DNA from 4 places in the Micromonospora sp. CPCC 206061 genome. Region 1 is predicted to be linked to each of the others. Evidence: riboswitches for the same ligand, from Rfam matches in the RefSeq annotation. Region 1 holds a riboswitch; each other region holds the start of a gene.

Region 1 (7,655 bases):
CGCTGAGGGCCAGGTGATCTCGGGGTCACGGCGCCGCTCCACGAGGTCGTCCAGGCGCCATTCGTCAGGCGCCGGCTGGTCGGCTGCCATACCACGCAGCCTATCCCGGTCGACGTCCTTCGGCCGTGGTTCTTCCTCGTTGGTGGAGGGGCGTCCGACGAACGTGCCGGCTGTGTGGACGCTCTCTCGGGTGAAGTACGAGCCGTAGGTCGTGACGCCTTCGGCCCGGACCCGGGCGGTGTAGATGCCGGCGTCCGACGCGACAAACGTGGCGTCGTATGTGCCCGAGCCCTGGTCTGAGAGGGACAGTACGGCGGTGGTGCCGTCGGGTTGGGTGAGGTCGGCCCCGACTCGGGCGTTGCCGCCGAAGGGCACGTCGTACTCCCGAAGGTGCGCCACGAGCGACACCTGGGCGCCCGGAGCGGCGGAGTCCTGCTTCGTCAGGACGTCGAAGCGGAGGTTTGACCGGGTGTGGACGACGGTGGAGTAGGGCAGCTTCTTGGTTTGGTGGAGCAGCGCCAGGGCCTCGGCGTCGAGGAGATCCTCGCGTTGCGCCAGGAGCCTGCGGATCTCTTCCTCTCTGCGCACGCGGGTGATGATGTGCCACGTACCGGCGTGCGAGCCGTCCGGACTGGCCGGCAGCGCCGGTAGGTCGATTCGGTAGAAGGCGACGTAGGGCTGGAGCTGATAGTCGATGTTCGGCTCGGCGGCGGCCATCGCCGGGTCGATCTCGGTGCCGTCGGGAGTGCGCACCAGTACTTCCACGAACGGGGACATGGGCGTGAGGATGATGACGTCGATCGAGACGTCGGCCTCAGTGACGTGGAACGGCGTGACGTCTTCGCTGCCGATCAGCAGGAGGTTCTGCGGATCCAGGATGACGTCGGCAGCTGTCACCCCCGCGAGGATCTGCACGAAGTACTTCGTCAGCAGGTAGCGCTCCTGGGCACTGCCGAGCAGGCCGGTGACGACGAACGAGCCGCGGGTGTTGTGAGCGATCGCGAGCAGGGTTTCGTCGCTGACCTGGCCGGGCAGGCCGAAGCCGACCGCGTAGGTACGGCTCGTGATCGTTCCCGCCGGCAACTCCTCGACAAAGGGATGCACGTTCTGGTTGCCGTCGGTGAGCACGACCAGGGAGCGGTTGGGATGGGAGGCGCCGGCGAGCAACGTTGCGCCGTCTTGCATGCCGAGCCCGATACCGGTGAGGTTGCGTGGGTCGAGGCCGGGGCCGGTAAGGGTCGTTCCCAGTCCAGTGGACTGGGTGGTCAATGGCAGCAGGATCTCGGTGACGTCGTCGAAGCTGACGACGCCGATCTCGTCGCTCGGGCGCAGCAGGCTGTGGAACACCGACACCGCTTCCTTGAGTAGCCCGGTGCGGGTACTGGTGCCGCCAGCGGGGGCGATCATGCTTCCGGACCGATCGAGTACGAGGACCACGGTGTTCTCGTCGCGCGGGGTGACGGCGGCTGTGAGCGAGATGGTCCAGGTGCCGAGTATGACCTCGCCGCCCTCGGTCGGCGCGTAGTAGCCCTCTGGGTCGATCAGGAACGCCTCGATGGTCGCGCTGGAGGTTTGCGAGGCTGGGCCGTTGGCGGCGAACTGGAACCAGACCAGGCCGGTGACCGAGTCGGCTACCAGGTCGGGCTCGACGATCAGTTGCGGTCCGGATGGTGTGAGGCCGAAGTTTCCGGTCGGTGGGGCGGTGACGCGGAAGCGGACCTGCCGGCAGGTGCGGATGTCGAAGCGGACGGCGCGGTACTGGGTCAATCCTTGCGGCACGTTGCCGAAATCGAGGGCGCTGCCGGTCGCGAGGCTGATTTCCGGCCGGTCGCTCTGGTACCAGACGCTGGTGCCGTGGATGGCGTGCCCGTTGAGGAGCTGGTTCGGCGTCGCGGTGCCCACCCATGGAGCTGGGTCGCCGGGCCGTGCGTAGATGAGGGTGTCGTTTGGGCCGTGGCCGGCGAAGCCGTTGTTGTGTACGTACTTCGGCAGTGCTGGGTTGATGTCCTGCCACAGTGTCCACATGCGATCGATCTGGGCGTGGTGCATCCAGAACACCGGATCGTTCGGCGAGCTGGCGGTGATCATGTTTCCGCCGGCCCATCGGTGGACGAGGTTGTGCAGGTCCTCCGAGCGTGCCCGCAGCGTCGTATAGGCGGCCGAGGTGAGGGCTTGGCGGAAAGATGTTCCGGTGCCTGTCACGACCGTGTTGTTTTGGGGTAGTGCTGGCGCGTCGGTTCGTTCGGCGAAGGCGCGCCGGAAGACGCGCGGCTCGGTCGGGGTATCGGTGACGACGATCGACCATGCCTCCGGGTCGAACGGGTGGGGATACGGCGTAGCCGCGCCGGACTGGCGTAGCACACGATCGCCGGAGGCGTCGGTGCCGTCCACGCCGATGAAGGCGTGGATGAACGGCCAGCCGACCGAGCCGGCGGACTGAGCGCGGGTCCAATCCCAGTAGGGGATGGTCACGTTCGGCCGGATGCTGCGCAGGTCCTCCTCGAAGCGATACAGCAGCTCGCGGTGCCAGGGGAAGAACGCCGAGTCGAAGTGTCCCCAGCCCGGATTGAGCACCGTGCCGGTAGGGCTGATTTGCGCCTCATCCATCGCCGACCGGTGGATCTCGACGTAGTCGTCGTACCGGCTCTGCGCACCCGGATGCAGGACGCTGTCGCGCGCCTTGAGTCCGTTGATCGCCGCGATGAACTCTGCCATCTCCGTCGGCGTGAGGTCCTTGACGTTTTTGCGACACCGCACGGCCGCCTCCTTGACGCTCGAGATCGCGTCTGGCGCGCACGAGAATCTTTAAGCGCGTTGGCCCTCGTCGCGTTGGCCAGCAGGACCAGTATGAGACCGCCGAGTAGATCAGTCTGGCATTCACGCGTGATGCATACGGAAGGATGACGAGGACCCAGCTGCTGCGCCTCCGCCGGCAAACAATGTCCGCCACAGCATGAGGTCGCTCGCTCACTCGGCCTACAGCATCGACATGTGGACGTGGTCGGTGTGGCTTTTCGGGCCGGTGTAGGCACTCCAACCAACGGCGGGGAACCAAACCTGCCGATACCAGATGACGTAGAGGATGCCGAGCCGGTCGGCGTTGCGGACCAGGAAGAGGTTGTTGCCATACACCTTCTGGTCCTGGTTGGCGGCCGGTGCGAACCCAATGTTGAGCAGCGACCAGTCGCAGGCGCGGCCCTTGGGGTGCTCATAGGGGCCACCGGGCCGGTAGCAGTAGACGTACCGGGTGAACCCGGCTTTGCGGGCCTCGGTGTAGGCGTTCGGAGTGCGGGGGGTGATGCAGCCGGACGTGGTGGGGTCGTCCTTGCTGCACGACTCGTCGGGCCAGTCGCCGTCGGCGGTGCGTGGTGCTGCCTTCGCGACCGGCGAGGTCGCTGCCACCAGGCCACCGGTGAGACTTTGGCGGCCGACCACGGCGAGGGCTTTCTCTGCCTCTCGCTTTTCTTTGGCCATGACGGCGAGGTGCTTTTCCTGGTGACGCACTTCGGCGGTCAGGGCGCCCTGGGCGCGGGTGAGCCGATCACGCGCTTCGGACAGCGCTTTGAGTTTCTGGTCGTTGACCATGTTCAGCTCGTCCAGCGCTGCGGCGCGTCGCAGGAAACGCCTCGGGGGAGGCGCTGTTGAGCAGAAGGCCGGCGGCGCTGACCCGGCCGTTGCGGTACGCCTGTGCGGCGATCTGCCCAACCTCGGGTGCGAGTTCGTCAATGCGAGCCTGCGCCTGACTGGCCTCCACCTGCAGCTGTAGTTGCTTGCGTTGCGAGGTCTGCAGGGCGGCCTTGGCCTTCAGATAGCCCTTGCCGGCCTCGTCGAGGACTTTGCCGAGCAGCGGGTCGCCATCCTCTTGCGGGGTGGTGGAGCCGCCACCTGGTTGGGCGAAGGCCGGGGTGACCGGTGCCGCCAGCACGGCCGCAGCCGTTAGCAGCGCAACGGCAGACATGCGCCAGCGGCGCGGGATGCCGTCATACGTGTTCCTCCCGTCGGTGCCGACCGGTTTAGCTGACGGGTTCGGGACGGAACAACCCCTACCGCCGTTGGCGGATTCACCCCACTTACCTGGTTCCCCGGCTCACCCGCGAAACGGGCGATTAGGCAGCTGAACCACCGGCGATGTCGAACCATGCGCCGAGGGTCATTGACCGCGGGACAGATTACCCAAGATCGAATGGGCCGACCAGCCCTCCATCAGGGCAAATGGCGTTACGGGACAGGCGCGTTGCGTGACCCTGGTGGAGAATCCGCAGGTCAGTGCGTTGCCCGGGATCCGCCGCCGGCTCGTCCTTTCGCCTAAGCTGGATAGGAGTCGGCGGTGCCGGGGGTGACGGGGATGAGCGGGACCGGGTCGGCGGGTCGGCAGGAACGGCTGCGTCGCTACTGGGACAAGAGCGCCCCTTCCTATGACCGGCAGATCGCCATGTTCGACCGGCGCTTGTTTGGCGACAGCCGCGAGTGGGTGTGCTCGCGGGCAACGGGCGACGTACTCGAGGTGGCCATCGGGACCGGCCTCAACCTGCCGCACTACCCGGCCGCCGCGCGGCTGACCGGGGTGGAGTGGAGCCCGGCGATGCTGGACCGGGCGCGCCGGCGGGCGGAAGACCTGCGCCGGCCGGCGGACCTGCGCCTCGGCGACGCGCAGGCGCTCGAGCTACCGGACGACGCCTTCGACGCGGTGGTCTGCACGTTCGGACTGTGCGCGATACCCGACGATCGGCGTGCGGTGCAGGAGATGGTCAGGGTGCTGCGCTCAGGTGGCCTGCTGCTGTTGGCTGACCACGTCGAAGCGGGTCCGCGGCTCGCCCGTGCGGTGCAGCGGCTGATCGAGGTCGTCAGTGTTCCGGTGGGGGGCGAGCATTTCCGGCGCCGTCCGATCCGGCACGTGCAGGAGGCGGGCCTGGTCGTGGAGGCGCATGACCGGTTCAAGCTCGGCATCGTCGAGCGCCTGGCCGCGCGTAAGCCACAGGTACAGGCGGCGTGACGGCACGGATGGCGTGCTCCTATGCTGGTTAGTTGTTGCGGTGGGAGGTGGGGATGCGGGGGTTCGGCGAGTTGGAGGCCGCGATCATGGACCGGTTGTGGGTGCGCGGTGAGCCGACAACAGTGCGGGAGGTGCTCGATGACCTGCGGCCGGAGCGGGACCTGGCGTACAACACCGTCCTGACGGTCGTGGACAACTTGTTCAAGAAGGGCTGGCTACGCCGGGAGCGCGCCGGCCGGGCGCACCGGTTCCAGCCGACCGCGTCGCGGGAGGAGTACGGAGCACGGCTGTTGCGTGACGCTCTGGACGAGGCGGGTGATCCTGCCGAGGCCCTGGTCAGGTTCGTGGGGCGGATGACCGCGGACGAGGCCGCGGCGCTGCGCCGGGCTCTGCAGGCGCATGAACGGGGCGCGGCGTAGTGGCCGGGACGCACCTGTTGCTTTTCGCCGTAGCGGTCTCGGCGATGGCACCGCGGTTGCTGGCAAATGCGGGGTGGGTCTACCGGTCTCCGCGCCTGGGGATCGCGGCGTGGTACGCCGTTGTCGGGGCGGTGTTTACAGCAGCGGCGGGCGCACTGGTGGCGGTGGTAGCACCGTGGCAGGCGGCAGACGCGCCGATCTGCGCGGTGTGGCGGTGGTGCGTACAGGCCACTCGCGGCGACTTCGGTGTGATCGGCCGCATCGCCGGGATGGCGGCGTTTGTCGTCGGTCTTGCCATGGCGGCCCGGCTTGTGATCACGGGCGTGCGCCTTACGCGGGCGGCGTCGGTGCGGCGGGGCGCGCACCGGCGGATGCTTGCCGTGGCGGGCCGGACGGTGCCGGAGTTGGGCGCCACGGTGGTGGAGAATCCGCAGCCGGCTGCCTATCTGGTCGCCGGGACGGGGCGCCTTGTGGTGATCACGAGCGGTGCGCTGGACCAGCTGCGCGCTGATGAGGTGGCCGCGGTGCTGGCCCACGAACGGGCGCACGCGGCCGGGCGGCACGACCTGTTGCTGGACGGGGTGCGCCTATTGAATCTGGCCTTTCCCCGGATGTCGCTGTTTGCGGTGGCCCGTGCCCAACTGACCAGGCTGGTGGAGATCCGGGCGGATGAGGTGGCCACGCAGCAGCACGCCCGGATCAGCCTGGCGCGCGCGTTGGTGGCGATGGCCACGGCCAGCGCCGCCACCCGGCCCAGCCCGGCGCTGGCGGGCGTCGCGGCGGTCGGTGGCGACGCCGCTGAGCGCCTGCACCGGCTGTTGACGCCGCCCGCTCCACTGGCCCGAGCTCACGCAATGGCGTTGGCGGGCGTCATCGCGGCGCTGGCCATCGCCCCTGCAATTCTGGTGGCGGCCACGTTTGTCCACCCGGTGTTGGGAATGTGTCCGCCGCTGCCGACGTGAACCGGCCGCGGTGGCGTTACCGCATCTTGGCGATGCCGACACTCCAGGACGAACGAGCCAGGCTAACTAATCTCCTAAGTACCTTAGGAGGTAAGATGTCGAGCGTCCGCGCCGAGAGGGGCCTGTGTGGTGTCGACGCTGTGCCGCGGTGCTGATGCTCCTCCCCATTGTGCTGCTCGCAAACGGGTCGCTGAGCCGCCCAAGCGCCGCCGCGAGCCTCCCCGGCAGCTTCGCGATACCGTGGCCCAGCTTGATTGACCCGCCGGGACCGGTCGCACTGCGGCTCGCCGTTACTCATCGTCAGAAGGGATCGTGGATGAACCTCGGTGCTGTACTCGTGACGGGTCTGTTCGCCGGTGGTGTTTCGTGCGCCGCCGTGCAGGGCGGTCTGCTGGCCGGCTTGATCACCCGGCAACGGGCAGCCGCACCGGCCCCACCGAAACGGGCCGTCGTCAAGGCCGGCGCGGCGGCGCGTCGTCACGGCACGGCGAGCAGCGGGCCGCATGCCAAGGGCAACCGGGCCCCCGCCGGTGAGCCCGTCCAGGCCAGTGCGTCCCGACGCGCTCGGGTCGCCGACGACCTGGCTCCCGTAGGAGCGTTTCTGGCGGGGAAGCTGGCTTCGCATGCCCTACTCGGCGCCCTGCTGGGTGCGGTTGGTGCGGCGGTCCAGATCTCGCCCGCGGTCCGGGTGTGGACCCAGCTCGCGGCCGGAGCTTTGATCATCGTCTTCGGTCTCGCCCAACTCGGGGTTGGCCCGTTCAAACGCCTCGCGATCGAACCGCCGGCGGCCTGGTCGCGCTTCGTGCGTGGCCGAGCCCGTTCCCGGGGCGCCTTCGCCCCCGCGGTGCTTGGCTTCTTCACCTTCTTGGTGCCGTGCGGTATCACCTTGTCTGTCGAGGCGCTCGCCCTGAGTTCCGGATCGGCGCTGTCCGGGGCCGCGGTGATGGCCGTGTTCGTCGTCGGCACCGGTCCGCTGTTCACGGTGCTCGGATATGCCGCCCGCAAGGCCGCCACTGCCTGGCGCGGCCGGCTTGCGGTGGCCACCGGCCTGGTCGTGCTGGCCATGGGCGTCTACACCTTCAATGGCGGCCTGACACTTGCCGACTCGCCGCTGGCTGCCAGCAATCTGCCGCAGACCTTGGGCTTCCAGCCGCCGCCGGCGGTCGCCGACCCCGCGGTGGTACACCAGGACACCGCCGGCCGGCAGGAAGTCATCGTCACCGCCCGCAGCGACTCCTACAGTCCGGAGAACATCGCCGCCAAGGCTGGCGTGCCCACCAC
Region 2 (7,655 bases), on a different contig from region 1:
AACCGAACAGCTAGCGGACGCGGCCGTAGCCGTATGGGGTCATCATGTCGACGCTGGAGAGCTTCACCGATTCGCCGGCCTGCGGGGCATGGATCACCTTGCCACTGCCCACGTAGATGCCCACGTGTCCGAGACCGCTGTAGAACACCAGGTCTCCCGGTTGCAGCGAACCTCGGCCGATGTGTGCCACCTTGTCCCACTGCATCGCGGCGTTGTGCGGCAGTGTCTTGCCTGCGGCCCGCCACGCGGCGAGCGTCAGGCCCGAGCAGTCGTAGCCGTTCGGCCCCTCGGCCGCCCACACGTACGGGGTGCCGATCGCGTTGTATGCGAACCGCACCGCGACGCCCGCCTGGCCAGAGACCGACGGGATCGTGCCGGTGTACGAGCCGCTCGACGTGGTCGCCGAGCCGTACGCCTTCTCTCGCATCTCGTACAGCTTGGCGAGATCCGACTCGATCTTCTTCTTGCCCGTCGCGAGCTCATTCACCTGCGCGGTCTGCTTGGCCTGCGCGATGTCGAGCTTCGACTTCTCGTCGAGATACCGCTGCTGCGTCGCCGTGAAGCCGGCAACCTGGGCCTGGCGGTCGCGGGCCAGCTTGTCGAGTACGCCCAGGCGGTCGACGACGCTGCCGGTGCCGCCTTCAAGCAGTGCGTTGGCGTTGGCCAGCCGGCCAGACCGGTACGCGACGGCGGCCATCCGACCGACCTCCGCGTCGGCGACGGCGAGTTCCTGTTCCAGCGGGCCGAGCTTGGTGGCGACCGCCTGCGCGGCGGCCTTGGTGGTCTTGAGGTCCTCTCCGGCCTTGTTGTACGCCTCGACGATCTTTTCCAGCTCCGTCGACGCCTTGTTGATCTGCTGCGTCAGCTCGCTCGCGGACGGCTCCGCCTGTGCGGCAACCGCCGGCACTGTCAGCCCGATGCCCACACCGAGCAGTACGAGGGCGCGCAGCAGCGTACGCGCGGGTGACAAACGTGACCCCTCTTCCGCAGGCCGCCTACCGGGTTAGCTGACGGATTCGGGCGGGAAGGACGCCCTACCGCACGAGTGCGGATTCACCCCATTGCACAAGGTGGGTCCCCGGTTCGCTCACTGACCGTAGTCGTGATTTGCGATTCGGCAGCACCGGGCCGGCGCCACCCGGGGGAGTGACTGACGACCGGACCAGCCGCTCCAACCTAACGTGATCATCGCTGAGACGAAAGTGGCAGGAGGGTGATTAGTCCATCAAGGTAGGTGTCGTTACCGAGCGTGTTGGATCGAGACCAAACCGTCGCTTGACGACCTTGTTAGTTCTAGTTAAATGACCGGTAACTTGTGATGTAGAACACAAGGAGCGTCGGGCGATGTTGCAGGTGCGGAACCTCGAGGTCGTCTACGACGACGTGATGCTGGTGCTGCGAGGCGTCAGCGTCACAGTCCCGCCTGGCGGGGTCGTCGCGCTGCTTGGCGCGAACGGTGCCGGCAAGACCACCCTCCTGCGCGCGATCACGGGCCTGCTCGACGTGCACGACGGCGAGGTGACGAAGGGCGCGGTGACGCTCGACGGCGTACCCGTGCACCACCTGCGGCCGGCGGCGCTGGTGCGCCGGGGAATCTGCCAGGTGATGGAGGCCAGGCGGATCTTCGCGGAGCTGACCGTCGAGGAGAACCTCCGGATCGGCGGCCACACCAGCCCAGAGCGGATCAAGGCGCGCCTCGACGACGTGTTCGACCTGTTTGCGGTACTCGCCGAGCGGCGCCGCCGGACCGCCGGGTACCTGTCCGGTGGCGAGCAGCAGATGCTGGCGATCGGTCGGGCGCTCATGGCCGACCCGCGCTACCTACTGCTCGACGAGCCGAGCCTGGGGCTGGCGCCGCGGCTGGTGGAGCAGGTGCGCGAGATCATCATGGCGATCAACAAGCGCGGCACCGGCATCCTGCTCGTCGAGCAGAACGCCACGATGGCGCTGTCGATCGCGAGTCACGGGTACGTGCTGGAGACCGGCCGGGTGGTGCTCGACAAGCCGGCCGCGCAGCTGCTCGCCGACGACGACATCCGCGAGTTCTACCTGGGGCTGGGGCGCAAGAGCTTCCGCGACGTGAAGCACTACCGGCGGCGTAAGCGGTGGTTGTCATGACGATCCTCGAGTTCACGGACGTCCACCTCAGCTTCGCCGGCGTGAAGGCGATCGACGGGGTGAGCTTCACGGTGGGGCGGCAGGAGCTCTTCGCGGTCATCGGCCCGAACGGCGCCGGCAAGACGTCCATCTTCAACGTGCTGTCCGGCGTCTACCGGCCCCGGTCCGGCCGGGTGGTCTTCGACGGCACCGACCTGGTCGGCAGGCGGCCGCACCAGATCGCCGCGCTCGGCATGGCGCGCACGTTCCAGAACGTCGAGCTGTTCGCGAACCTCACCGTGCTCGACAACCTGATGCTCGGGCGGCACAACCACATCCATTACGGGCCGCTGTCCGCGATCGCGTGGCTCGGCCGGGCGCGGCGCGCGGAACTCGCCGCCCGCGCCGCCGTCGAGCAGATCGTCGACTTCCTGGAACTGGAGCAGTGGCGCCGCCTGCCGGTCGGGCTGCTGCCGTACGGCGTACAGAAGCGGGTCGAGTTGGGACGGGCGCTCGCCATGGAGCCGAAGCTGCTCCTGCTCGACGAACCGGTCGGCGGGATGAACGTCGAGGAGACCGAAGACATGGCCCGCTTCATCCTCGACATCCGTGACGAGCTCGACATCCCGATCGTGCTGGTCGAGCACGACATGGGCCTGGTGATGGACCTGGCCGACCGGGTCCTGGTGGTCGACTTCGGCAGGGCGGTGGCCACGGGGCCGCCCGCCGACATCCAGCACCACCCGGACGTCATCCGCGCCTATCTGGGCGAGGTGCAACCCACATGACTGAGTCAGCTGGCATGACCTCGACCCAGGTTAAGGCCGCGACGACGATCGCATCTCGGGTACGCGAGCACGCGCGCGCGACACCGGACGCGATCGCCATGCGGGAGAAGGACTTCGGCATCTGGCAGGAGGTCACCTGGGCGGAGTACTGGGACACCGCGCAGACCGTCGCGCACGCGCTGCTGGCACTGGGAATCGAGCCGGGCGACCGGGTGGCCATCCACGCCGAGAACCGCAAGGAGTGGCTCGTCACCGACGTCGCCACCGTCGCGGTACGCGCCGCCACGGTCGGCCTGTATCCGACGAACCCGGCAAGCGAGGTCGGGTACCTGCTGCACCACTCGGGCGCCCGGGTGCTCGTCGCCGAAGACCAGGAGCAGGTCGACAAGGCGCTGGCGGTGCTCGACGACTGCCCCGACCTCGAACGCATCGTCTACCTGGAGCCACGCGGCATCCGGCACCGGTACCGCCACCCGAAGTTGATGTGCTGGGAAGACCTGGTGCTGATGGGCGTGGCGCACCGGGACGCCCATCCGGACGCGCTCGAGGAGCGGATGGCGGCCGCGCGTCCCGACGACATCGCTACCGTCATCTACACCTCGGGCACCACGGGACCGCCGAAGGGCGCGATGCTGTCGGTGTCCAACGTGGACTTCGCGATCCGGTCGCTGGTCGACGGCGGCGGGTTCACGTCGCCACCACCGGGCCCGAGCGACCTGGTGCTGTCGTACCTGCCGCTGTGCCATGTCGCCGAACGCATCTTCACGACGTGGTTCAACGCCGGCGCCGGCACCCAGGTGAACTTCGCAGAGTCGATCGCGACCGTGCAGGCCAACCTGCGCGAGGTACAGCCCACCGTCCTGTTCGGAGTACCCCGGATCTGGGAGAAGATCCTTGCCGGTGTGAGCATCAGGCTCGCCAGCGCTTCACCCCTCAAGCGGCTCAACGCACGGCTCTGGCTCGCGGTGGCCCGGCGGATCGGCGACACGCTGGTGCGCACCGGCGGCACGCACACGCTCGTGACCCGCCTGATGTACGCCGCCGGCTGGCTGTTCTTCTACCGGGCCCTGCGCGAGCGGATCGGGGTCGGGCGGGTGCGGTACGCGGCGTCGGGCGCCGCCCCGATCGCGCCGGACGTGCTGCGGTTCTTCATGGGCATCGGGGTGCCCATGCACGAGGTGTACGGCATGACGGAGAACACCGCCGTGGCGACCGGCAACCAGCCGGGCCGCATCAAGCTCGGCACCGTGGGAGAGCCACACGAGGGTGTGGAGCTGCGGATCGACGAGCGGACCGGCGAGATCCTCACCCGGCACCCGGGCACGTTCGTCGGCTACTTCCGCGACCCCGCCGCCACCGCTGCGGCGCTCACCGAAGACGGCTGGCTGCACACCGGCGACATCGGGGAGTGGGTCGACGGCACGCACGTCCGCATCACCGACCGCGCCAAGGACATCATGATCACCGCGGGTGGCAAGAACATCGCCCCCTCCCAGATCGAAAACGAGCTCAAGGCGTCGCCGTACATCAAGGAGGCGATCCTGGTGGGCGACCGCCGGGCGTACCTCGGCGCGCTCATCGGCATCGAGCCCGACACCGTCGGGGAGTGGGCGCAGCGCCGCGGGCTGGCCTACACCACATACCGCGATCTGTCCGCCAAGCCAGAGGTGCGCGCGCTCGTCCAGTCCATCGTGGACGGCGTGAACGAGCGGCGGGCACCGGTCGAGCATGTGCGGCGGTTCCGGATGCTGCCGAAGGAGCTCGACCACGAGGATGGCGAACTGACCGCCACGCAGAAGGTCAAGCGCGCCGCGATCGCCGGCCTCTTCGCCGACCTGGTAGAGGAGATGTATGGCTGAGCTGGTCGAGGCGGTGCTGCGCGGGCTCGGCACCGGCAGCGTCTATGCCCTGCTCGCGCTCGGCTTCGTCATCATCTACAAGGCCACCCGAGTGATCAGCTTCGCGCAGCCGGCGTTCATGCTCGCGGGCGTCACGATGGTGACGTACCTCGTGCTGGAGGTCAGCTTCTGGGTGGCGGTGCCGGTGGCCGCGGTCCTCACCGGGCTGCTCGCCCTCGGCGTGGAGCGCCTGGCGGTGCGGCCGATGATCGGCCGGCCGGCGTTCGTCGTCGCCATCATCACGCTGGGCGTCGACGTCGCCGTGCGGGTGGTCGTAAACGCCTTCATCGGCTTGGACGTCCGCAACGTGCTGGACCCGTGGGGGCTGCGCACGGTCGGCGTGGGCGGCATCGACATGCAGCAGCGTCACCTCGCCGCGTTCCTCACCACCGCAGCGCTCGTGGCGGCGCTGTTCGCTTTCTTCCGCTTCACCCGGATGGGCCTCGCGATGCGCGCCGCCGCGTACGACCAGGAGGCCGCGCTCGCGCAGGGGGTCTCGGTGGGCACCGTCTTCGCGCTCTCCTGGGGGCTGGCCGGTGTGCTCGCGGCAGTGGCGGGCACCTTCGCCGCCGCCGGGTCCAGTGTGGACGCCGCTCTGTGGCTCATCGCGCTGACCGCCCTGCCCGTCATCATCCTCGGCGGGCTCGACTCGCTGCCCGGCGCGGTGGTCGGTGGGCTCGCGATCGGTGTGCTCCAGGAACTGACCGCCACCTACCAGAACCACGCGCCGTGGCTGGGTGGCAACGTCTCCGTCATCACCCCGTATGTGGTGATGCTCCTCGTGCTGCTGGTGCGGCCCTACGGCCTGTTCGGCACCCGGGAGGTCGAGCGGGTATGAGGGGGAGGCCGCTGCTGCACACCTCGTACGCCAGCGACATGGCGTTGTTCAACACGCCCGCCAAGCGGGTGTGGTTCGGCGTGCTGCTGGCGGTCGCCGCAGCCCTGCCCTTCCTGCTCACCGACGACATCCTGCAACTGCTCGCGCTGTGCTGCGTGGCGGCGATCGGTGCGATCGGGTTGGGCCTCGTCACCGGATACGCCGGTCAGGTGTCCCTGGGCCACGCGTTCTTCCTCGCCATCGGCGCGTACACCGCCGCCGCTGTCAGCGGCGACCCGGATGGCCGCGTCGTCGGGTTCGGGATGCCCAACATGTTGGTGTGGCTGCCCGTCGCCGGCCTGGTCGCGGCGGCCGCCGGCGTGCTCGTGGCGCCGCTCGCCACCCGCCTGCGCGGCCTGTATCTCGCCATAGTCACGCTCGGCCTGGTCTTCATCGGGCAGCACATCGCGAGCGAGTGGTCGTCGCTGACCGGTGGGGTCGGCGTGGGGCGGCCCGCCGCGTCGCTGGAGGTCTTCGGGTACCAACTGGCCGGCACCGACGCGTACGGCACCCGGGACCAGAAGCTCTTCTGGCTGATGCTGGCCCTACTGGTGGTATTCGCCCTCGCGGCACGCAACCTGGCCCGGTCCAAGGTGGGGCGGGCGTTCACGGCGATCCGTGACCGTGACATCGCGGCCGGCGTCATCGGCGTCAACCTGGCGCGGTACAAGACGATCGCGTTCGCCGTGTCCTCTTTCTACGCCGGGTGCGCCGGTGCCCTGCTCTACACGGTGAGCGGGTACTTCGACCCGAGCTCGTTCAGCCTGCTGCTGTCCGTCCAGTACATCGCGATGGTGCTGATCGGCGGCGCGGGTACGGTCTCCGGTGCGATCGCCGGGGCGTTCTTCATCACCCTGCTGCCCCGGCTCACCCGGGAACTGCAGGCGTGGGTGCCGTTCATCAGCACCCAGCCGAACGAGGTGCCCAACGTCTTCCAGGTGGAGACGATCCTCTACGGCGTACTCATCATCGTCTTCCTCATCTTCGAACCACGCGGGCTGTTCGGCCTCTGGGTGCGGGCCCGCAACTACTGGAAGGCGTGGCCGTTCTCCTACTGACGTGTGTGAGGGCTCTCCAATGAACAGAATGGGATCGCTGGGCGCCGCGGCACTCCTGCTCGTATCGGGCGCGCTCGCCGCGTGCCGGGGCGGCGAGAGTGAGACGGGCGAGGGCGAGGTCAAGACCGATGTCGGGGTGACCGCGGAGCCCTGCCCGGGCGCCACCGACTCCAGCAAAGGCTGCATATACCTCGGCATCATCTCCGACCTGACCGAGGGCCCGTTCCGGGCCTTGGCCGTGCCGATCACGGACGCACAGAAGGCGTTCTGGAAGCGGGTCAACACCGATGGCGGCATCGGCGGGTACGAGGTCGACGTGACCAAGTACGTGCGGGACAACAAGTACAACCCGCAGACGCACAACCAGGTGTACCAGGAGATCAAGCCGAGCGTGCTGGGGCTGGCGCAGACACTTGGCTCACCGACCACCGCCGCGATCATCAGCGACCTCAAGGCGAGCAGCGTGGTCGCGGCGCCCGCCTCGTGGACGTCCGCCTGGGCGTTCGAAGACGTGATCATCGAGTCGGGCGCCAACTACTGCATCGAGTCGATGAACGCGCTCGACTACGCCAAGGAGGTGTACAACCCGAAGAGCGTGATGGCGGTGCACCTGGCCGGTGACTACGGCGAAGACGCGGCCGCCGGCGCCAAGCTCGCCGCCCAGGCGCTGGGCATGACGTTCGCGGCCGTGAAGACCGACTCCGGCGCCGACAAGCAGGCCGGCGCGATCCAGGCGATCCTGACGGCCAAGCCGGACGTGGTGATCGTGACGACCGGTCCAGCGGACGCGGCGGCGATCATCGGACAGACGGTGGCGCGCGGCTTCGGTGGGCGCTTCATCGGCACCAGCCCGACGTGGAACCCGGCGCTGTTGCAGAGCGCGTCGGCGCCCGCCCTGCTGTCCCGGTACGAGCAGACGGCGCCGTGGAACGCTTGG
Region 3 (7,010 bases), on a different contig from region 1:
ACCGGCTGGCCGCGCAGGAGCACGCCCAGGTTGCCGACGTGATGGAAGCGCGCGACAAGTACGCGTCGGAGAAGGAGAAGCTCGACGCGCTCATCGAGCAGCAGAAGCAGCAGGACACCGAGCTGGCCGCCCGCAAGAAGAAGATCGACGGTGAGATCGGCCGGCTTCAGGACCTGCGCGAAAGCGCGTACGGATCCTCGTCGTCCGGCGGCGCGCTGCGGATCGGGCCGTGCCCCGCCGAGTACATCGGTGGGAAGGCCGGCACGGCGGTCAAGACTGCGTGCGCGCAGATCGGCAAGCCGTACGTGTGGGGCGCCGACGGGCCGGGGTCGTTCGACTGCTCGGGGCTGACCCAGTTCGCGTGGGGCAAGGCCGGGGTTGGCCTGTCGCACCACGCCGCCACCCAGTGGAAAGAGGGTGCGGTGGTGAGCCGCGCCAACGCCCGCCCCGGCGACCTCGTCTTCTTCTACAGCGATCTGCACCACGTCGGCATGTACGTGGGCGACGGCATCATGGTGCACGCGCCGCGTACCGGCAAACCGGTGCAGATGGCGCGCATCGACACTATGCCCGTCGTGGGCTTCCGGCGCCCGAGCTGAGGGGGTGGGGCCTCGCGGCCCCACCCAAATCAGAGGAACGACGGCAGGATCTGCACGTCCGCCAGGTTCACGAACATGATCCGGTGCCCGAACTGGATCTGCACATACTTCGTCTCGCCCCGGATCACCGTCCAGTCACCAGGTGACGAGCCGTCGAACGTCACCGCCCGGTAGTACTCGCTCGGCAACACATTGCCGACGGCGTACCGTTGCCCGGCCGCGAACGTGTACTGCAAGGGTGTGATCGCCTGGTAGGGCACGCCGGTCGGGTACGCCGCCTGCTCCGGGTACGCGCGCCCGTAGACGGGGATCGTCGCCTTGCCCGGCTTGGGTGTCACGACCAGGCCGGTCGACCACTTCGCCGCGGGAGCCGAGGGCGGGTTGTAGAACCAGCCCTTCTGCCCCAGGTACCAGATTGCCGTCCAGTCGCCCTGCCGGTCCGCGACCGCGTACGTCTGCCCCGCCGACACACGCGACCCGTGGTCCGACACCTGCATCGTCGTGTCGGCGCCGTTCGGCCGCAGCCCGATGTCCCTGAGCAGTGGCGCAGCCGGGTCCGGGGCGGTGTGCAGGATGACGGCCGAAGAGCCGCGTACCGGACACGGGTTGTTCGCCCCACCGGAGCATCCGGTGAATGCCGGCTTGTTCGTCGCGAAGTGCGGGTCGATCGTCACGAGGCCGGTCCGCGCCGTCCCGAACTGCCGGAACGGCGCCTTGAGCAGGTCGAAGTAGTGCGACCAGTCCCAGTACGGGCCCGGGTCCCAGTGCATGCCGCGCACCGTCGACGGCAGCGTGCCCGGCACGTTGTCGTGGCCGATGATGTGGTTGCGGTCGAGCGGGATGCCGAGGCGCGTCGCCAGGTGCCGCACGAGCTTGGCCGACGTGCGGTACATCGCTTCGGTGTACCAGGTGCCCTGCGCCGCGAAGCCCTCGTGCTCCAGCCCGATCGCCTTCGCGTTGACGAACCAGTTGCCCGCGTGCCAGCCGACGTCCTTCGCCTTGATGTGCTGCGCGATGTGCCCGTCGACCGACCGCAGCGTGTAGTGCCAGCTCACGTACGTCGGGTCGAGCACCAGGTCGACCGACGGCTGGAAGTAGCCCTCGGTGTCGTGGATGACGATGTACTCGATCTTCTGCTGCTTGGGACGGTTGCCCTTGTCGTGGTTGCCGTAATCGGGGTTGCCGTTGGCATCCGTCCACGCCTCGTACGGCGCCGGGATCCACTCGCAGGAGATGTCGACCGGGCACTCCAGGCCGTCCGGCCGTGCCAACTTGCGCAGGTGGAGCCGGTCCAGCCAGCCGCGCGCCGGCGTGATGCCACGGCCGGCGAGCGTGACGCGGTGGCCGTCGTCGGTCACCCTGGTCGCGCCGTCGCGGATCGTCGTGTAGACCTCGTCGGCGAAGGCCGCCGCGGCGTCGGCGCTGTCCGCGCCGCTGTACTTGGCCACGGCGCCATACCAGGCCGCCGGATCGCTCGCGCTCCCCGTCGGTCCAGCTATGGCTTTCTGGTACGCGGACAGCAGCGCCGCGCCACCCTTGATATTCGTGTTCGGGTCGGCGCGCAGGGCTTCCTCGGCGGCGCCGGTGAGCGCGGCGGCCCGGTCGAGGCTCTGGAGCGCCTCGGTCGCTGGCGGCGCGACACCACCGGAGTCGACCCGCTTCACTGGCCGTGCCTCGTCGCCGCGCGGGTCCTCCTCGTCGGAGTCGTGGTGATTGCCCGGCAGCGAGGACACGTACGCCGCGTCGGTCAGGTGCATCGGGCCGAACCCGCCGCTGGTGCTAGGTGTGCCGGCGTTGGTGTCCCACCGCGACTCCAGGTAGGAGACGCCGAGCAGCACCGCCTCCGGTACCCCGTACTCGGCCGCCGCGGCGGCATACTGTTCCTGCCGGATGCTCCCTGGTGCCGCCGTGGCGGGCGACGGGCCGGTCGCCACCAGCGTCGCGGCGCCTACCATCACCGCGCCTATCACCGCGCCTACCATCATTGGGCCTACCACCATTGGGCGTACCACCACTGGGCTGACCGCGATCCGCGTTGCTAGACGGTGCATCGAACCTCCTATCGATGGCCTTGCGATCACACTGGCCCGGCCGGCCGTTGGCGTCAATAGGTTCCGTCACGTGCAGCGCAGACGTAAAAAATCTTCACCGAGTGGGATTGCCGTCGGTCTTCGCAAATCTCCACAATCGAGCGATGTCGCCCAAGATACACGTGCTACTCCTGGCCGGTGACGGCGCCAACGTGATGCAGAAGGGGTACTCGACCGGCGGCGTCACGCAGCTCAAGCTCCAGGTTGACGGGAGCGCGGGCCACCCGAGCTGCGTCGTGGCCAGCAAGGCCCAGATCTACCGGGTGATCGCCCCGGTCACCGTGGCGGACGGCCGATGGCATGTGCTCGCCTGCACCCGTACCAGCACCAATCTGTCCATTTCGGTGGATGGTGCCGCGCTCGGCCGCATACCGGTACCCGCCGACGTGTCCATTGTGAATTCCGAACCACTTCGAATCGGTGCGAAGAACTTGTCGCCTAACAACGATCAGTACGCCGGGCTGCTCGATGACGTATTTCTAGTCATTGACTGACGTCGTTTCGATATACGTTCCGCTACGGGGTCGTATACGCACCGAAGAAACACGCCGTTCCGCTTGCGCACGCCGACACGCCGCTCCTACCCTTGGGGATCGTCGAGCCGGAGGCTGGCCTTCCACCGTGGAAGACCACGGTTCGATCCGTCGAATCGGTCGTCTCCGAGCCGGGGACCCAACCGCACCTCGGGGTGAATCCGCAGTCATGCGGTAGGGCGTTCTTCCCGCCCGAACCCGTCAGCTAACCCGGCAGGCGGTTCAGGGAGAAGGAGTGCGGACTCCGGTGGCTCGTCATGCCGCACGTCGTTCCGTCGTCACCATTCTCGTCACCTGCGCCGTCGTGCTCGGCGGCGGCACCGTGGCTCGGGCCGAGCCTTCCGCCGCGGAAATCGAGAAGCAGATAGATGTCGCCTGGAACCAGCTCGAACCCGTGATCGAGCGGCACAACGCCACCCGACTCGACCTTGACAAGAAGAAGCGGCAGATCGCCGCGCTCACCAAAAAGATCGAGCCGCTACAGGTGCAGATCGACGTCGCCATGGCGCGCGTGGGCGAGTTCGCCGCCGAGCAGTACAAGGGCGGCAACCTCTCGACGATCAACGCGCTGCTGACCACCGGCTCGCCCACCACCTTCGGCGACCACCTGGTGATGCTCGACCAGTTCGCGCGGCGCTCCCAGGCCGACATCCAGGCCGTGGTCGACCTGCGCAATCAGTACTCCAAGCAGAAGGAGCCCCTCGACCAGCTCGTCGCCCAGCTCAGCACGACCGAAGCGGAGCTGGCGGCGCGGAAGAAGCAGATCGACGGCGAGATCGAGAAGCTGGAAGACATGCGCCTCAGGGCGTACGGCAGCGGTGGCACCACAGGCGCGCTCGCGCCTGTGCCCTGCCCGTACACCTACCCGGGCGGCGCCGCAGGCACGGCGGTCAAGTTCGCCTGCGCTCAGATCGGCAAGATGTACCAGTACGGTTCCGGCGGCCCCGGCACCTTCGACTGCTCCGGCCTGACCTCCGCGGCGTGGGCGAAGGCTGGCGTCTCGCTGCCGCACAACGCCGCTGCGCAGCGGCGCGCGACCGACGACGTGAGCCGAAGCAACCTACGAGCCGGCGACCTCGTCTTCTACTACAGCGACCTGCACCACGTCGGCATGTACGTCGGGGGTGGATGGATCGTGCACGCCTCCCGCACGGGTGAGCCGATCCGGATGCGCAAGCTCGACGCCGCGCCGGTACACAGCTTCGGTCGCCCTGGCTGACATCGCACCCCGTGGCCGCGCCGTCGCGTGTTCCCCCGTCACGCGACCGCCCCGGCCAGTAGAGGCGCCCTCCCATCCATCCGGGATGGGAGGGCGCCCCTCTTTCCGCTTTGCGGGGGTGGCGTACTACCGGGTCGGCCAGACCCGCCAGCTCCGCCACGACCGGCTCGGGGTCGGCCCGCGCTGCCCCTGGTAGCGCGATCCGTACACCTCGGCACCGTACGGGTGCTCCGACGGCGACGAGAGCCGGAAGATGCAGAGCTGGCCGATCTTCATGCCGGGCCAGAGTGTGATCGGCAGGTTGGCGACGTTGGATAGCTCCAGCGTCACGTGACCGGAGAAGCCCGGGTCGATGAAGCCGGCCGTCGAGTGGGTGAGCAGCCCCAGCCGGCCGAGGCTGGACTTGCCCTCCAGGCGGCCGGCGAGCTGGTCGCCCAGCGAGATGACCTCGAGCGTCGACGCGAGCACGAACTCGCCGGGGTGCAACACGAACGGCTCGCCGTCCGGCACCTCCACCTCCGAGGTGAGGTCGTCCTGCTGCACCGACGGGTCGATGTGGGTGTATAGGTGGTTGTTGAACACCCGGAAGTGGCGGTCGAGGCGCACGTCGATGCTGGACGGCTGGATCAGCGCCGGCTCGAACGGTTCGAGCGCGAGCTTGCCCGCCTTGATCTCGGAGACGAGGTCACGGTCGGAGAGCAGCATTGACACACCATAGGGGACTACCTTGATCGAACATATGTTCGATACAATGGTGGCATGGCATCCTGGTCCGAATTCGTCGCCGACGAGCCCCGCCTGGCCGACTCGATCCGCGCTCTCATGCAGCAGTACGGTCCTGGCCTGGGCTACCTGGCCACCGTCCGATCCGATGGCGGGCCACGGGTGCACCCGGTGTCCCCCGTGATCACCGACGACGGCCTGTACTGCTTCGTGATCGACTCGCCGAAGCGGCGTGACCTGGAGCGCGACGGGCGATACGCACTGCATTCGTTCCCGCCTGAAGACAGCGACGACGAGGCCTACCTGGCCGGCCGCGCCCGCGTCGTCACCGACCGGGCCAAGGTCGCCCGCCTGGCCGACCACCTGCGCGCCGCCTCGCACGTCGACTGGCGGCTGTTCGAGTTCACGGTCGACGTCGCCATGCTGGCTCGCCACGGCCGTAACGGCGCCACTCCGTTCGCCGAGCCGGTCGAGCGCCCGGCCGTCCAGGTCTGGCTCGACCCGGACGGCGTCGTGCCACCGACGCCCCGAGGCCGAGGCCGCCACCGCCGCAACGCGCCGACGGCTACGCTGCGCGATAAGCAGCCCATGCACTCGACATGCGGGTCGCCTGACCCGGTGTGAATTCGAACATGCACGAGTCCGCCGTGTAGTCCATGAAGTTGTGGATCGGATCCTCACCTGGATCGTCCACACACGTGTCCCGCCCGACGGGGCAATTCGACGCCCACGTGGCCTCCGCTGGCGTGTCGGCCACCTGGTCGCCGCCCGCGCACCCGTCCTCGAAGGTGTGGTACAGGTTCAGCCAGTGCCCGATCTCGTGGGTGGCGGTGTCGCCCTCCGCGTAGATCCCCGCGGTGCCACCCGGCAGCGACTCGGCGAGCAGCACGACACCATCGCTCGGGTGCGGGGCCGCCTGCGGATACGTCGCCCAGCCGAGCAGGCTGTCGCTCAGGTCGCCCGTGTAGATGTTGAGCGTCTCCATCCCGCCCTGTCGCAGCGCGCTCTTCATCTCGAACTCGGCGGTCGACTCATACACGATCGGGTACCACGCCGGGTTGACCACCCGATTGATCTCCATCAACTCGAACGCGAACGCCGTCTCCGCCCCACCCGTCGCCCCGGAGTACGCGTCGTTGAGCACCTGGATCTGCTGCTGGACCATCGAATCCGGCACACTGCCGCCGGCACGCGTGCTGTCGCTGGAGATCACATGCACCACGGTCGGCACCGTCACCGTCGCGAAGGTGAGGGCCTTGCCCGACTTGGCCCGCTCCTCCAGTCTGGCGATCAGCTCTCGCTCCCGCTCGGCCACCTGCCCAGGCGCCAGATCATTGGGATCCTGCGCACCAGGCGTGCCCGGCCTGATCCGCGCGTCGCCGCTCTGGCCACACGTCCCGCTCCCGGCCGTGCCGGCCTCGGCAGAGGTTGGTGGTCCGGCACTGACGAGCAGGGCGAAGGCCGCAAGCCCAGCCCAGATCGGCGAAGATCGATGTAGCGGCATTTGCCGACTATATACTCACATCAATCAATGACCAATCCTCCGCCATCACCCACCCATCCACCCACCCACCCACCCACCCCGCCTCCCCGCCTCCCCACCCACCCGCCTCCCCGCCGAGTCTCCCCGCCGATCAAGGGCGAATGCACTTGCTTTGATCTCAAAACCACGTGCATACGCCCTTGATCGACGCAATCTCCCTTGATCGCCCCCCACTGGAACGCCCCTTGTGGCGTCCGAAGCTGGCGTGGGCGCGGGTGGCTCGCCGCGCGGCAACCTGCGTGCGGGTCGGTTGACCAACCAGGTACAGTGGTGTCCGCTTGCGGGTGTAGTTCAATGGCAGAA
Region 4 (7,655 bases), on a different contig from region 1:
CGCATCCGCTCCACGTCGGCCGGCACCGCCACGGCCAGCCGGCCCGGTGCCGGTATGCCCGGCACGGGAGCTTCGGCACCGGGTGCGTCGGTGCGGCCGACCAGGATCGTCGCGCCCGCCGGATCGGGATCTGGACCGTGGCCCTCGGCCGCCGCGATCGCGGCCGGTGATGCCAGCTCCCACCGGATGTACATGCGGTCGCTGGGGTCGCCCACGTTGATGCCATCGTCCATGGCCCCGTAGAAGTCGGGCAGGTACGCCGCCGCTCGTGCGCCCAGTTTGTGCAGGTTGAAGTATGCGTTGCGGCGGATCAGCGGGTCGAAGGTCCAGCACACCGCGCCCACTCCGCGCGCCAGCGTCCACGCCCGCTGGTGCAGCTTCACCGCGTATCCCACGCCGCCGCTCTGCCCGGCCGGGTCGACCCCGGTGACGTGCGAGTGCAGGTGGTCGGCGCCGAAGAAACCCACCGCCACCGCGACCAGCGTTGAGCTGCGGTAGGCGCCCACCACGTAGTTACCGGAGTGCGCGAACGCCCTCATCATGCCCGCGTTGACGATCTGGTCGGCGGAGTCTGCCCGCCAGACCCGGCGCAGCAGCTCGGCCGCCGCCTGCTGGTCGTTCAGGCTGGTCAGGTCACGGATCTCGATGCCCAGCCGGCGCTCCGCCGTGCGGGCAACACGCCAGGCCTCATCCCGCACGTCGATGCCGGTATCGACCATGCATACAGCATGCGCTCAGAAATCTCCGCCGCAAGTGTCCGGACCGGAGTATGTGTGGCCTCCTTACAAATAGGGCATGATTGTTACCACCGGGTATCCAGGAGGTGCCCATGACGCAGCACAGCGAGGTGCAGCTCGCGGACGGTTCCCGACTGCACGTGCGCCAGACCGGGCCGGCCGACGCGCCGGTCACCGTGCTGCTGCTGCACGGTTGGACCCTCGACGGCCGCATCTGGCACCGCCAGGTCTCCGCGCTGTCCGGGACCGCTCGCGTGGTGACCTACGACGCACGCGGCCACGGCCGGTCCGGCGGGATCGGGCGCGGAGCCGCCACGCTGGACCAGCTCGGCGACGACCTGGCCGAGGTCGTGCGGGCGGTCGCCCCCACCGGGCCGGTCGTGCTCGCCGGCCATTCGCTCGGGGGCATGACCATCATGGAGTACGCCCACCGGCACCCCGCTGACTTCGCGGCTCGGGTGAAGGGGCTCGTGCTCGTGTCGACAACGGCCGAGGGGCACGCCCACACGGTGTACGGGCTGCCCGTACCGCTCGCCCGGCTGGTGCGGGTCGCCGAGCAGACCAGCGCCGGTTTGCTCGCCCGGCTGGGTGACTGGCGCCCGCACCGGGCCCTGATCCTGGCTCTCCAACCGGGACTGCGGTGGCTCCTGTTCGGATACCCCTGCGACCCCGCGGACGTCCGCCTGACCACGAAGGCCGTGGTGCGGACGCCCCTCGGCGCGATCGGCGGGTTCCGCCCGTCGGTCGGCGCCCAGCAGCGCCTGGAGACCCTCGCCGCCCTGCCCACGGTGCCAACGACCGTGCTGGTGGGTGAGCGCGACCGGCTGACCCCGCCGACGTGTGCCCGGTCGATCGCGACGGCGCTGCCCGGCGCCCGGCTCGTCGTCTGCCCGGACGCCGGCCACATGCTGACGCTGGAGCGCACCGACGAGGTGACCGCCGCGCTGGTCGACGTGGTGCAGCACGCGCACGCTCCGAGCACGCGCTAGTACCCGGAGCCGCGTACTCTCGTTCTGGCCCTCGCCAGACCTCCTTGGGAGCCACGACAACGTTGACAGACGCCGCCACCACGCTTCAGCAGGAGATCGCTGCCGAGCAGAGCCACGTGGACCGGGTGTACGCCCGCCTCGCCCAGCTGCGGCAGGCCGCCGTCCGGGCGGAGAAAGACGGGTACCGGCTTGCCCGGGTGGGCAACTTCGGGGCCCTCGTGGAGCGCGACGCGATGGTGTTCCACGCGGCGCGGCGGCGGCAGGCGCTCGACGCCGAGCACGAGGGCCTGGTCTTCGGCCGGCTCGACCTGCGTGAGGGGCCGGTGCTGCACGTCGGGCGGCTGGGCGTGCGCGGCGAAAACGCCGAGCCCATGGTGATCGACTGGCGGGCGCCGGCCGCGGCGGCGTTCTACCAGGCCACCGCCGCCGACCCGCGCGGCGTGATCCGGCGCCGGATGATCCAGTCGTCGGGCGAGAAGGTCACCAGCATCGAAGACGACCTGCTCGACCCGGCCGCCGCACCGCCGGACATGCGGGTCGTGGGTGACGGCGCGCTGCTCGCCACGCTGGCCCGCGCCACCGGGCGGGGCATGCGTGACATCGTCGCCACCATCCAGCGCGAGCAGGACCAGGCGATCCGTTCCCCCGCCGCGAGCGTGACGATCGTCTCCGGCGGGCCCGGCACCGGCAAGACGGCCGTGGCGCTGCACCGCGCTGCGTACCTGCTCTACTCGGACCGCAGCCGGTTCGCCGGCGGCGGCATCCTCGTCGTCGGCCCGTCGGGGGTGTTCGTCGAGTACATCGCCTCGGTGCTGCCCTCGCTGGGTGAAGACACGGCCACCCTCAGGTCGCTCGGTTCGGTGATTCCAGGGCTGGTCGCGACGCGCACAGACCAGGGTGCGGTGGCCGCGGTCAAGGGCTCGCTGCGGATGCGCCGGGTGCTTGAGCGGGCGGTCCGCGACGCGGTGCCGAACGGGCCGACCGAGCTGCGCCTGCTGTACCACGGCGCGCTGCTGCGGCTGACCCGGCCGGAGTTGGACGCGATCCGGGCCCGGGCGCTGAGCCGCGGCGCCCGCCGCAACGAGGTACGGCGGGCCGGCATCGACGGGCTGTTCGACGCGCTGTGGGCGCAGGCGCAACGGCTGCGGATCAACCGGCTGCCGGAGCAGGTCCAGTTCGAAGACGACCTGTCCGAGCGGGCGGACTTCCGGGACTTCCTGCGCGCCTGGTGGCCGCGGCTGCTCCCCCGGCACGTGCTCGCCTGGCTGGCCGACCCGGAGCGGCTGCGCTCGTACGCGTCCGGCATCCTCTCGAACGCGGAGATCAAGACGCTGACCGGCGCGTTCACGCCGGGCGACCCGACGATCGCCGACGTGGCCCTGCTCGACGAGCTGGACGAGCTGCTCGGCAAGCCGCCGCAGCCGCCGAAGCCCAAGCGCGACCCGTACCACGTGGTCGACGGCATCCGCGAGGTCACCACGTACGCCGACCGCCAGCGCGCGGCGCGCGCCGCTGCCACGCAGCGCCCGGACGACTACCGCGAGTACGCGCACGTGGTGGTCGACGAGTCGCAGGACGTCTCTCCGATGCAGTGGCGGATGCTGGGTCGCCGTGGCCGGCTGGCCTCGTGGACCGTGGTCGGCGACCCGGCACAGACCGCGTGGACCGGCGATCCGGGTGAGCTGGCCAAGGCGCGCGACTGGGCGCTGGGCTCGCGAAAGCGGCACGACTTCACGCTCACCACGAACTACCGCAACTCGGCCGAGATCTTCGCGCTGGCGGCGAAGGTGATCCGCGAGGTGTACCCCGACCTCACACTGCCACGGGCGGTCCGCTCGACCGGGGTGCAGCCAGAGGAGCACACCGTGGCAGCGGCCGACCTGCCGGACGCGGCCCGGAAGGCCGCGTCCGGCCTGCTCGCCGACGTCGAGGGCACGGTCGGCGTGATCACGCCGGTGCCGCGCCGCGACGAGGTCGCCGGCTGGCTCACCGACCTGCCCGCCGAGCGGTTGCAGGTCGTGACCAGCCTTCAGGCGAAGGGCATGGAGTACGACGGTGTGGTGCTCGTCGCACCGGACGAGATCCGGGTACAGGACGGTGCCCGCACCCTCTACGTCGCCCTGTCCCGTGCCACGCAGCGGTTAATCACCATCTCCACACCATGATCAGGGGCGCTTGATCGCCACCGCGGTGTACGGGGTGTCCGGCGTGACGACGATGCCGAAGCGGGCGTTGGGCAGGTACAGGCGGTCGCCATAGGCGGCCACGGTGGTCGGTACGTCGAATCGCGGGTCGGACAGGTGTGTGACCAGTGCGCCTCTGGTGCCCGCCCGGTCGAGCCGGAACACGGCGACCCGGTTGAGGCGGTTCTGCACCACGTACAGCGTGCGGCCGAGCACCAGCAGGCCGTCACCGTTGGTGAGCACTTCGCCGCCGAGGTCGACCCGCGTGGTCGCGCCGGTGGCCGGGTTGACCCGGAAGAGGCCGCCGGTGTTGGACTGTACGACCAGCAGCGCGGTGCCGTCTGGTGTGCGGGCGATGCCGTTGACGTTGAATCCGGCCTGGTAGACCAGATCGCCGCTAAGCGGCACAGGGGTGAAGCCACTCGGCAGGTCGAGCCGCACGCGGTACAGGAACGGGTTCTGCGAGTCGGTGAAGAAGGCACCGCGCGGCGTGAGGACGACGTCGTTGATGAACGCCGGCGCGCTCGCGAACTGGTACGAGGCCAGCACCTCGCCGGTGTGCGCGTCGACGACCCGCGCGTCGCCCGCCGCGCCGCCGGCGACGAAGAGCCGCCCGGCCCGGTCGATCTTCAGGCCGACAGACGGCGTGCCCGGTCCGGTGGAGATGATCCGGCCCTGGCCGGTGACGAGGCTGGCGCGGTAGATGGAGCCGGTGGCCAGCGAGCCGAAGTACGCGTACGGCCGCTGGCCGATCGCGATCCCTTCGGGCTGGAACGCGTTGGGCAGGTTGATGAGGTCGGGCAGGTGCTTGTGGCCGGCGCTGGCGCGGGTGGGTACGGAGACGGTGGCCGCCGCCGCGACTGCCGCGAGCATCGACGTGGTGAGCGTTCTGCGGGTCACTGTGATGTCTCTGTTGGTATCCACGCCCATCACTATGCCCCGATTCGACAGTGATTCCCAGTGCCATGTTTGCATACATAGCAATGTCAGCATATTTTGGAGAGCGTGGGAGCTGGACACGATCACGGGACGGCGGGCGCCAAGCACCGCGGCCCCCTGCTGGCAGCCTTCGCGCTGCTCGGGGTCTTCATGCTCGTCGAGGGGGCCGCCGCGCTGGTCACCGGCTCGCTCGCACTGCTCTCCGACGCCGGGCACATGTTCACCGACGTGCTCGGCATCGGCATGGCGCTCGCCGCGATGACGGCCGCGCGCCGCGCCGACAAGGACCCGCAGCGCACCTTCGGCCTGTACCGGTTGGAAGTGCTCGCCGCCCTCGCCAACGCGGTCCTGCTCTTCGGCGTCGCTCTCTACGTGCTGATCGAGGCGATGCGCCGGTTCGGCGACCCGCCGGACGTGCCCGCCGGGCCGATGCTCGCCGTCGCGGTGGCCGGTCTGATCGCCAACGTGGTGGCTTTCGCGCTGCTGCGCTCGGGCGCCAAGGAGAGCATCAACGTGCGCGGCGCCTACCTCGAGGTGCTCGGCGACCTGCTCGGCTCGGTGGGCGTCATCATCGCCGCCGTCGTCATCGCGCTCACCGACTGGTGGTACGCCGACCCGATCGTCGCGGTCGCGGTCGGAGTCTTCATCCTCCCCCGCACCTGGCGGCTCGCGCGTGCCGCGGTCCGCATCCTCGTGCAGGCCGCGCCCGCACACGTCGACGTGGCGGCCGTGCGGGCAAGGCTCGCGGCGGTGCCTGGAGTGTGCGACGTGCACGACCTTCACGTGTGGACACTCACCTCCGGCATGGACGTCGTCTCCGCGCACCTGACGCTCGACCCGGCCGCGGAGGTAGGACCGGTGTTGGTCGAAGCGCGCGAGGCGCTGCATGACGACTTCGACATCGCGCACGCCACGCTCCAGGTCGAACCCGCCGAAGCATGCCGGCAAACCACCTGGTGACGGGCTTGTGACCGTGCGTGCAACGGGTGGGCACATCGACCGGAACCCGGTACGCTCGGCTCCGGTCACCGCCCGGCGGCGCCCCCCGGTGCCGGTGGTGACTGCCGCCTAATCGCCGCGCCAACGCGTGGCGAGCCGGGGAACCACGAGTTCCACCGGGGTGAATCCGCGCGAGCGGTAGGGATACTTCCGTCCCGAACCCGTCAGCTAACTCGGTCGGCGGCTGACTGGAAGGATGGTTGATGGCTCATGCCCGCAGCCGGGTAGGGCTGCTCGCGGTGCTCGTCGCCGCGACGTTCGCTCTGGTCGGCATCCATGCTCAACCCGCTGGCGCCGCGCCAAACACCGACGACGAGGGTGGAACGGCGACACTGCGCGAGCAACTGGAAACAGCGAGCAAGGGGTACATCGTCGCGCAGGACGCGCTTGCGAAGTCCAAAAAGGAGCAGGAGCGGCTCCGCGTCGACCTCGTGAAGTTCGAGCAGGACCTCGCTGTGAAGACTCAGGTCATCGGCGAGCTTGCGAACGTGGCGTACCAGCGCGGCCGGCTCGGCCCCATCTCCGCCATGCTCAACGCCTCCACACCGGAAGGCTTCATGGACCGGGCGTCCGCGCTCGACACGCTCGCGGAGAGCGAAGACAAGAAGCTTCGCGACCTCATCGACGCGCGCAACAACGCCACCCACACCAAGCTCGCGATCGACAACCAGGTCAGGGAGCAGCAGAAGCAGGTCCAGGTCATGGCCGCCCGCAAGAAGCAGGCGGAGAACGCCTTGGCCAACGCCGGCGGCGGCAGCAGTTCCAGCGGCCCGAGCGGCTCCGGCGCGGCGACGGCCAGCCAGGGCCCGAGCGGCTCCGGCGGGTGCAGCGTCAAGGACCCGACGGGTACCGGCGGCTGCGTCACGCCGCGACTGCTGCACGCGTACAGGGAGACGAAGGAAGCCGGCTTCAGCCGGTACGTCTACTGCTGGCGCAGCGGTGGTTCCGGCGAGCACCCGAAGGGCCGGGCGTGTGACTGGTCCTCAGCGGCGAGCGGCTTCGGCAAGGTGGCCACGGGCGGCGACAGGGACTACGGCGACCGCCTCGCGAACTTCTACATCAAGAACGCGAGCGCGCTCGGTGTGCTCTACGTCATCTGGTTCCGCCGGATCTGGTTGCCCAGCAGCGGCTGGAGGTCGTACAGCGGCAGCGGCAGTCCGTCCGCGGAACACACCGACCACGTCCATCTCTCCGTGACGTAGGTCGTTTCGTACGAAGGGGGCCCCGATTCGGGGCCCCCTTCGACGTTTTCAGAACCCGATGTGCGAGGACCCAACGCCACGTCGTCGAACCACAGCGTGTCGGCGCCGTCACCGTAGGACTCCCAGCCTTGAATGAAAGCCGTTGCGGGCCCGCACCTGGGCGGACACCTGGCGCTGACGGGCTTAGGGCGGGCGCCCACGGGGAACATTCCGGGCATGGTTGGTCATGTCATGGTCTTCGCGCCGGCACCGCAGCTCACGGTCACCATCGAGCAGCCCGCCGAAGCGGTCGAGATACACCTGCACCCGGGAGGTCAGGGCCTCTGGCAGGCGCGGATGATCACGTCGCTGGGCGTGCCGGTGGCGCTGTGCGCGAGCCTGGGGGGCGAGACCGGCCAGGTACTGCAGTCGCTCATCGCGGCCGAGGGCATCGACCTGCACACGACCACACGCACGGCCACGAGCGGCGGGTACGTGCACGACCGCCGAGGCGGCACCCGCACGGAGATCGCCGAGGCCCCGGAGCCGCCACTGGGCCGGCACGACCTGGACGAGCTCTACAACCTCGCGCTGGCGGAGGGGCTGCGCTCGGCGGTGGCGGTGCTG

The links. A riboswitch is a leader RNA that binds a small molecule or an ion and turns the genes downstream of it on or off. The one in region 1 is predicted to bind cyclic di-AMP.
Region 2: it holds a riboswitch for cyclic di-AMP, as region 1 does, so the genes downstream of both, V6V89_RS20845 (C40 family peptidase) here and V6V89_RS27555 (coiled-coil domain-containing protein) in region 1, are expected to answer to the same signal.
Region 3: it holds a riboswitch for cyclic di-AMP, as region 1 does, so the genes downstream of both, V6V89_RS05925 (C40 family peptidase) here and V6V89_RS27555 (coiled-coil domain-containing protein) in region 1, are expected to answer to the same signal.
Region 4: it holds a riboswitch for cyclic di-AMP, as region 1 does, so the genes downstream of both, V6V89_RS22910 (coiled-coil domain-containing protein) here and V6V89_RS27555 (coiled-coil domain-containing protein) in region 1, are expected to answer to the same signal.

Annotation. Positions count from the first base shown of each region.
Region 1 is NZ_JBAKHX010000050.1:47,078-54,732, forward strand. It holds gene V6V89_RS27550 (tyrosinase family protein) at 1-2,757, opposite strand, end outside; partial or broken gene V6V89_RS27555 (coiled-coil domain-containing protein) at 2,977-3,958, opposite strand; cyclic di-AMP (ydaO/yuaA leader) riboswitch at 3,988-4,123, opposite strand; gene V6V89_RS27560 (class I SAM-dependent methyltransferase) at 4,346-4,993, shown strand; gene V6V89_RS27565 (BlaI/MecI/CopY family transcriptional regulator) at 5,047-5,412, shown strand; gene V6V89_RS27570 (M56 family metallopeptidase) at 5,457-6,374, shown strand; gene V6V89_RS27575 (sulfite exporter TauE/SafE family protein) at 6,691-7,655, shown strand, end outside.
Region 2 is NZ_JBAKHX010000030.1:33,306-40,960, reverse strand. It holds gene V6V89_RS20845 (C40 family peptidase) at 11-970, opposite strand; cyclic di-AMP (ydaO/yuaA leader) riboswitch at 978-1,130, opposite strand; gene V6V89_RS20840 (ABC transporter ATP-binding protein) at 1,345-2,118, shown strand; gene V6V89_RS20835 (ABC transporter ATP-binding protein) at 2,115-2,885, shown strand; gene V6V89_RS20830 (AMP-dependent synthetase/ligase) at 2,882-4,744, shown strand; gene V6V89_RS20825 (branched-chain amino acid ABC transporter permease) at 4,737-5,621, shown strand; gene V6V89_RS20820 (branched-chain amino acid ABC transporter permease) at 5,618-6,718, shown strand; gene V6V89_RS20815 (ABC transporter substrate-binding protein) at 6,747-7,655, shown strand, end outside.
Region 3 is NZ_JBAKHX010000004.1:325,901-332,910, reverse strand. It holds gene V6V89_RS05940 (C40 family peptidase) at 1-599, shown strand, start outside; gene V6V89_RS05935 (N-acetylmuramoyl-L-alanine amidase) at 629-2,584, opposite strand; gene V6V89_RS05930 (LamG-like jellyroll fold domain-containing protein) at 2,794-3,183, shown strand; cyclic di-AMP (ydaO/yuaA leader) riboswitch at 3,322-3,457, shown strand; gene V6V89_RS05925 (C40 family peptidase) at 3,470-4,441, shown strand; gene dcd (dCTP deaminase) at 4,568-5,146, opposite strand; gene V6V89_RS05915 (pyridoxamine 5'-phosphate oxidase family protein) at 5,201-5,788, shown strand; gene V6V89_RS05910 (zinc metalloprotease) at 5,730-6,668, opposite strand; tRNA gene V6V89_RS05905 (tRNA-Gly) at 6,988-7,010, shown strand, end outside.
Region 4 is NZ_JBAKHX010000035.1:62,086-69,740, reverse strand. It holds gene V6V89_RS22935 (GNAT family N-acetyltransferase) at 1-719, opposite strand, end outside; gene V6V89_RS22930 (alpha/beta fold hydrolase) at 830-1,726, shown strand; gene V6V89_RS22925 (HelD family protein) at 1,789-3,891, shown strand; gene V6V89_RS22920 (SMP-30/gluconolactonase/LRE family protein) at 3,892-4,833, opposite strand; gene V6V89_RS22915 (cation diffusion facilitator family transporter) at 4,915-5,808, shown strand; cyclic di-AMP (ydaO/yuaA leader) riboswitch at 5,904-6,046, shown strand; gene V6V89_RS22910 (coiled-coil domain-containing protein) at 6,051-7,049, shown strand; gene V6V89_RS22905 (1-phosphofructokinase family hexose kinase) at 7,266-7,655, shown strand, end outside.